2 regions of the Paenibacillus sp. JDR-2 genome follow, and region 2 is predicted to be linked to the other one. Evidence: a T-box and tRNA genes for the amino acid it is inferred to sense, from the RefSeq annotation. Region 2 holds a T-box; the other holds one or more tRNA genes.

Region 1 (3,417 bases), 720 kb from region 2:
TTATTTGCAGAAGCAGTCCGTCGACATCCTGATCACCGATATCCGGATGCCCAAGCTGGACGGGCTTGGACTTATCGAGCAGGCCAAGCAGCTGCATTCGTCGCTGAAAGTTGTGCTCATTAGCAGCTACAGCGATTTTGAATATACGCGCAAAGCGATTAATTTGCAGGTGTTTGATTATTTGCTAAAGCCCGTTGAGAGGAAACAGTTGATCGAGGTAATGGAGCGGATCGTTGATTCGCTCGCGGAAAAGCTGGAGTATAGCATTGATCCCTTAAAGTCGATTGTTCCTCCTGCCTTTCTATCCGGCTTGCGACTTGGACCGCAATTTCATGAACAGCCGGTTTCGTTGTTTCTGATTGGCAAGCAGCCTTTTATTCCGAATTTGGACAATTGGAACATGGAGACGCTGCAAACGATGCTTGAGGACCTTTGTCAGCCGCAAAGCTGCTGGCTGTTTCCTGCTAAGGATTCGGACCGTTATATTGTTTTGGTCCAATCCGCTGTGAAGGAGCGGTTCGCTACAACTCTTGCTTGGATGGAATCCATTGAACGTCTAATGCTCAGTGTCGATATTGAAATCACCATGGCGGGCCGCTTCCAGCCGGTTGATATCAACCAACTGCAGCTTCAATACGATAGGCTTAAAGGTTTACTCGATGAAGAAACGCTGCTTGATAAAAGAGTGCTGCTGGATACGGATTATCGCATTCCTGAACAAACAGGAAAGGAAGACATTATCAGAAGCTTTACCGATATGATCGAACAGCGCCAATCACAGCCATTCCTGATAAAGCTCCGTGAATATCTGCAAATCTCCTATATCGAGCATGCCCGATATCTTGATCTCGAGCGGCTTGTATCAGCGATCGGAGATGCTTTTGTCCATGCTCTGCCGAGCAGCGGGCCGGAGGAAAGGCTGGCAGCGGCAGCGGCTGTCAAAGAAATGCTGGAGCAAGGCAGCTACGAGAGATTTTGTAAGCAATGTTTGGACTGGAGTGCCCGCAGCTTTGAGCTGCTGCAATTGCGCAACCGGAAGAGCGGAGAAGAGTTGTTCGAGCAGATGGATGCTCACGTCAAGCTCCATAAATTTTCGCAGCTTTCCATCAATGATCTGGCTGCCAAATTCCATGTCAGCGCGTCTTATGTGAGCCGGATCATAAAGCGTTATACGAACACAACGTTCGTCCAATATTACATGGAGCTGAAGATCGAGGAAGCCTGCAAGCAGCTGCGGGCTAAGCCGGATTTGAAAATCAAGGAGCTCGCGGATGCTCTTTCCTTTAGTGACCAGCATTATTTCTCCCGCGTGTTCAAGGATTATACGGGATTGAGCCCAAGCGAGTATAAGGAGCAATATGTTGGCTCAGGATTCTTGTTAGAATAGAGCCCAACGAAAAAGCGGTGCATGGATAATCCATGCACCGCTTTTTTGCTATAAGAAAACCCGCTCAGCACAAGGCTTTGCGGGTTTCTGTTCGTATGATCTGTAGTGGGCTCGAACCACTGACCCCTACCCTGTCAAGATAGTGCTCTCCCAGCTGAGCTAACAGATCGTGTGAGTGATGAATATTAATATATCAGCATCCAAAATGAATGTCAACACAATTATTACCTTTTCATATACCCGGAAAACTGCTACGATAACAATCACATTACAGGTCAAGCTGACAGCAAGGAGCAAGTGTGATGAAGGTAAGCAGAAGCAACACGGAACACTACATATGGGGGGACCAATGTGACGGCTGGCATCTGCTGAAGCAGCGGGATCTGAGTATCATTCATGAGAAAATGCCGCCGCATACGGCCGAAACGCGCCATTACCACGAGAACTCCCAGCAGTTCTTCTTTGTTCTCGAAGGGACGGCGACCATTGAGATTGCCGGCGAGACCTTTGAGCTGGAAGCGCATGAAGGGATTCATGTTGCCCCGCATACTCCGCACCAGATGTTTAACAAATCGGATCGCGACATTCAGTTTCTTGTCATCTCGGAGCCTACAAGCAGGGGAGACAGATATCCTTCCTAATCGAGTAAATTAACCGCCATTCGTGCCTGAACGTACGGATGGCGGTTTTTATGAATCAGGAGATTGAGCTGTACAGCCTTGTTCCCCGCGGTTGGTTGCCGTGTTCGTCAGGCTCAAGCGTAATGCCAATGGAATCAAAAGCAAGCGTATCGCCGGATATAGGCATCGCGAGTACTCCGATACCTTTGTCATCAACCCGGAAAGTACCCGCGCTATCCTTTTGTCCGGCATGGTTCAGCCATACCTGGTAGACGGAGCTGTCTTTGGAAGCCGGTGCGCCAAATACATAGACGACAAATTGCATGTTGCTTCCGTTATCCACAATACAGGCGACGGCATAGGACGAAGCGACGTCATCCGATACCGGCTTTAAGGATATAAGCTGATTGATCTGGGAAGCGGATACGGACAACGCCTGTTCGATAGGGATAACGGCCGGACCGCTTCGGCTGCGATACAGCTCCACATTCCATGCCGTGCCCGCAACCAACACGGCGAGTACGGCTGCGGCAGCAGCACCCCAGGTCAGCTTCCGGAAGGAACGTTTTGCAGGGTGAGGTTGAACAGAGGCCAGAGCGGCGTCCATGACCTGCTGCTTCAAGTCAGCCGGAGGTTCAATCAGCTCCATATCGGAAGGAAGAGAGTCCCATACGAGCCGAAGCTCTTCGAGCTCGCTCTGGCAGGCCGGGCAGCCTGGAAGATGACGTTCAAAAGCTTTCTTTTCTGTATCGGAACAAGCGCCTGAGATATAGTCAAGGGCATTATGGCAAACCGTCACATTTTGCTGCTTCATGATTGCTCTCCTTCGGCCACGAGATGCCTGCGTAATATTTTTAACGTCTGATGCAGACGGTTCTTTACCGTTCCTATCGGCTGGTTATAGATAGCCGCAAGCTCGCTGATGCTATAGCCCTGCCAATAGAAATGCTCAAGCAAATGGATCTGCTGGGCGGACAGATCACGGTAAGCGCTGCGGATCTGGTCCTTCATTTCGCTGTTAACGGCAGCCGTTTCCGGTGTAGCGGAAGCTTCGTCCGGGATTTTAGCCAGCTGCTCGGGTTCGACCTGAACGAGAGGAGCCGTGTCTCTCCGTCTTTTGCGCAGCCAGTCGGTTGTAATATTGCGGGTAATGGTCAGCAGCCAGCTGGAGAACCTGCCTTGCTCGGGATCATAGACGGATTTGGTTGTCCATAATCGCATAAATACGGCCTGGACGATTTCTTTAGCGACATTCTCGTCCTTTAAGGTTTTCCAGGCAAAGGAATAAACGAGAGACGAGTAACGGTCATATAAAACAGAAAGCGCCTCGCTCTGCTTGCTCTGAATGAGCAGCATCAATTGATGATCCGTAAGCTCCCGCATACGATGGTACCTCCAAGAGGATAATAT
Region 2 (3,417 bases):
CCTGTAGGCGTTGTGGCGGTGGTTCTTGGTATTCGCACCTTGCCGGCTTTAGCCCGCCAAACGGTTCCGCAGCTTGACGTGCTTGGCATGATCTTTGCTCCGCTGGCTTTCGCCGGTCTTGCTTACGGCGTCAGCGAAGGCGGCACGGACTGGGGCTCTGCGAAAACGTTGACCGGTCTTATCGTAGGCGGCGTCTCGCTTATCATCTTTATTATCGTGGAATTGAACCGCAAACAGCCGCTTCTTGAGCTTCGCGTGTTCAAATCGGCGGATTTCTCCAAAGGGATTGTGGTTCAATGGGTATCCCAGATCGCCCTCTTTGGCACGTTGTTCCTGTTCCCGCTGTTCCTGCAGACAGCCAAGGGCTACTCTGCACTTGATACCGGCTTGATCCTGCTTCCGCAGGCTTTGGCGGCAGCGGTCTTTATGCCGATTGGCGGCAAGCTGTTTGACAAGATTGGCGCTCGCCCGCTTGTTATGAGCGGTCTGGCAATCGTAACGATCGGAGCGTTCCTCCTGTCGAACATCTCGTCCGACGCAACGGTAGGCTCGTATATCTTGCCGCTTATTCTGCTTGGAGCGGGTATGGGTCTTTCGATGATGCCGCTGAATACGCATATTATTCAATCGGCTCCTCCCGAGCTGGTCAGCCGCGTAACCTCGCTCACGAATGCAGCCCAGCAGGTTATGACTTCCTTTGCGGTAGCGGGGCTTGCAACGATTCTGGCAAGACGCACCGAGCATTACATGGCTTCCGAAATGGCGGCTGGAGGCATTACGAATCCTGCCGACATCACTCCTGTAATTGCTTCCCATGTGGCGGCATCCTCTTACGGGGATACGTTCCTGATTCTGACGATTATCGGTGTCGTTGGCACGCTGATCGGGTTCTTGTTGTCGAAGCCGAAGCGCGCGGAAGGCGCAAGCACGGAAAAAGCCGAAATGCCAATGATGATGGGTCACTAATTAGGCATAGACGCAAGTTGACTTTCGGGGACATCTTGGATAAAATATGCTATATCTGATTTTTTTCAACATATATTGACGTTGAAGGGGAAGAGTAAGCAGCCAAGCCTTCAGAGAGCGGGACTGTAACGCTGAAAGGTACCGCAGGAATTTACTGCTTCGCTTGTCGCCCCGGAGTTGCTTGAAAGAAGCGGGTTTATCCGTTATTTCAAGCCGGCCGCAGCCGTTATCTGTTTGAGTGCCGTGCTTGCTTTTCTGAGGTGCGGAACAAAGGTGGTACCACGGAAGATAACCTTTCGTCCTTTGCTATAAGGGCGGAAGGTTTTTTTGTATTTCTATCCATGCAATGACAAAAATGGTAATGCTTACGAAGCATGAATCACCACAAACGGTTGATGAACAACCTAGTTTGGCAATTCATTTGGTTTATGCTTACGAAGCATGAATCACCACAAACGGTTGATGAACAACCTAGTTTGGCAATTCATTTGGTTTATGCTTACGAAGTATGAATCACCACAAACGGTTGATGAACAACCTAGTTTGGCAATTCATTTTAGGAGGAAGTAAAGATGTCAGACAAGACAACGATGCCGACGACTTATGATCCGAAGGCAGCTGAGCAGAAATGGTACGATTTCTGGCAGCAGGGGCAATTTTTCAAGGCGGGCCAGCGCCCGGACGCAAAGCCTTTTACGATCGTAATCCCGCCGCCAAACGTTACGGGGATGCTTCATATCGGGCACGCGCTCGATTTCACCCTTCAAGATATCATTATCCGCACCAAACGGATGCAGGGCTTTGACACGCTGTGGCTGCCGGGCACCGACCATGCGGGTATTGCTACTCAAACCAAGGTAGAACAGAAGCTGCGCGAGCAGGGGCTGAGCCGTTACGACCTTGGACGCGAGAAGTTCCTGGAGCAGGTTTGGGACTGGAAAGAGCTTTATGCGGGCACGATTCGCGAGCAATGGGGCAAAATGGGACTGTCTCTGGACTATTCCCGCGAACGTTTTACATTGGATGAAGGTTTGTCCAAGGCGGTACGTGAAGTATTCGTCCGTTTGCATGAGAAGGGCCTTATCTACCGAGGCAAAAAGATTATTAACTGGGATCCGGCTGCCCGCACGGCTTTGTCCGATATTGAAGTAGAGTACAAAGAGCTCAACGGCCACCTGTACCATCTCCAATATCCGCTCAAGGACGGCAGCGGCCATATTACCGTTGCAACAACGCGTCCGGAGACGATGCTCGGCGATACGGCCGTAGCGGTTCATCCGGAAGACGAGCGTTACAAGCACCTGATTGGCCAAATGATCGTGCTGCCGGTTGTTGGCCGCGAGATTCCGATTATTGCCGATGAATACGTGGAGAAGGATTTTGGTTCCGGCGCGGTAAAAATCACGCCTGCGCATGACCCGAATGACTTCGAGGTTGGCCTGCGCCATGACCTGCCGCAAATCATCGTAATGGATGAGACAGGCACCATGAACGAGCATGCGGGTCCTTATCAAGGTCTCGACCGCGCAGACTGCCGCAAGCAGCTGGTGAAGGATCTGCAGGAGCAAGGCGTTTGCATCCGCATCGAGGATCACGTGCATCAAGTTGGCCATAGCGAGCGCAGCGGCGCGGTTGTTGAACCGTATTTGTCGACGCAATGGTTCGTTGCGATGAAGCCGCTGGCTGAACGCGCGATTGAAGCGCAAAAATCCGGCAATGGCGTTAACTTTGTACCGGACCGCTTCGAGAAAATTTATTTGAACTGGATCGAGAATGTTCGCGACTGGTGTATTTCCCGCCAGCTGTGGTGGGGCCACCGCATTCCGGCGTGGTACTGCGAATCCTGCGGCGAGATGCATGTTGCCCGCGAGGACGTAACAGCCTGCGCGGCTTGCGGCAGCGCATCGCTGCGTCAGGACGAAGACGTTCTGGATACCTGGTTCAGCTCCGGGCTTTGGCCGTTCTCCACGCTCGGCTGGCCGGAAGAAACGGAAGACTTCAAACGTTACTACCCGACGGATGTTCTTGTAACGGGTTATGACATCGTTTATTTCTGGGTTGCCCGCATGATCTTTACGGCACTTGAGTTCACGGATCAAATTCCGTTCAAGGACGTGCTGATGCATGGTCTCGTTCGCGACGCGGAAGGACGCAAAATGTCCAAATCGCTTGGCAACGGCGTTGACCCGCTTGACGTAATCGAGAACTACGGTGCCGATGCGATGCGTTACATGATCTCGACAGGCAGCACGCCGGGTCAGGATCTGCGCTTCCGGATCGAGAAAGTCGAGCAGGCCCGCAATTTTGCGAACAAGATTTGGAACGCATCCCGTTTCGCTCTGATGAACCTCGAGGGCTTTACGTCTTCCGATATCGATATCAAGAGCAATCTCGGTACGGCTGAACGCTGGATCCTGCATCGTCTTAACGAAACGGTGCGCGAAGCGACCC

The links. The T-box of region 2 lies ahead of PJDR2_RS22305 (valine--tRNA ligase). A T-box ahead of a tRNA ligase gene usually reads a tRNA of that ligase, here a tRNA-Val.
Region 1: it has a tRNA-Val gene. The T-box ahead of PJDR2_RS22305 (valine--tRNA ligase) is inferred to sense a tRNA for this amino acid. The anticodon was not compared.

What each region holds. Positions count from the first base shown of each region.
Region 1 is NC_012914.1:4,372,671-4,376,087, reverse strand. Features, by position in the region: gene PJDR2_RS19310 (response regulator) at 1-1,387, shown strand, start outside; tRNA gene PJDR2_RS19305 (tRNA-Val) at 1,484-1,556, opposite strand; gene PJDR2_RS19300 (cupin domain-containing protein) at 1,690-2,028, shown strand; gene PJDR2_RS31995 (anti-sigma factor) at 2,084-2,821, opposite strand; gene PJDR2_RS19290 (RNA polymerase sigma factor) at 2,818-3,390, opposite strand.
Region 2 is NC_012914.1:5,095,289-5,098,705, reverse strand. Features, by position in the region: gene PJDR2_RS22310 (MDR family MFS transporter) at 1-966, shown strand, start outside; T-box leader at 1,039-1,273, shown strand; gene PJDR2_RS22305 (valine--tRNA ligase) at 1,539-3,417, shown strand, end outside.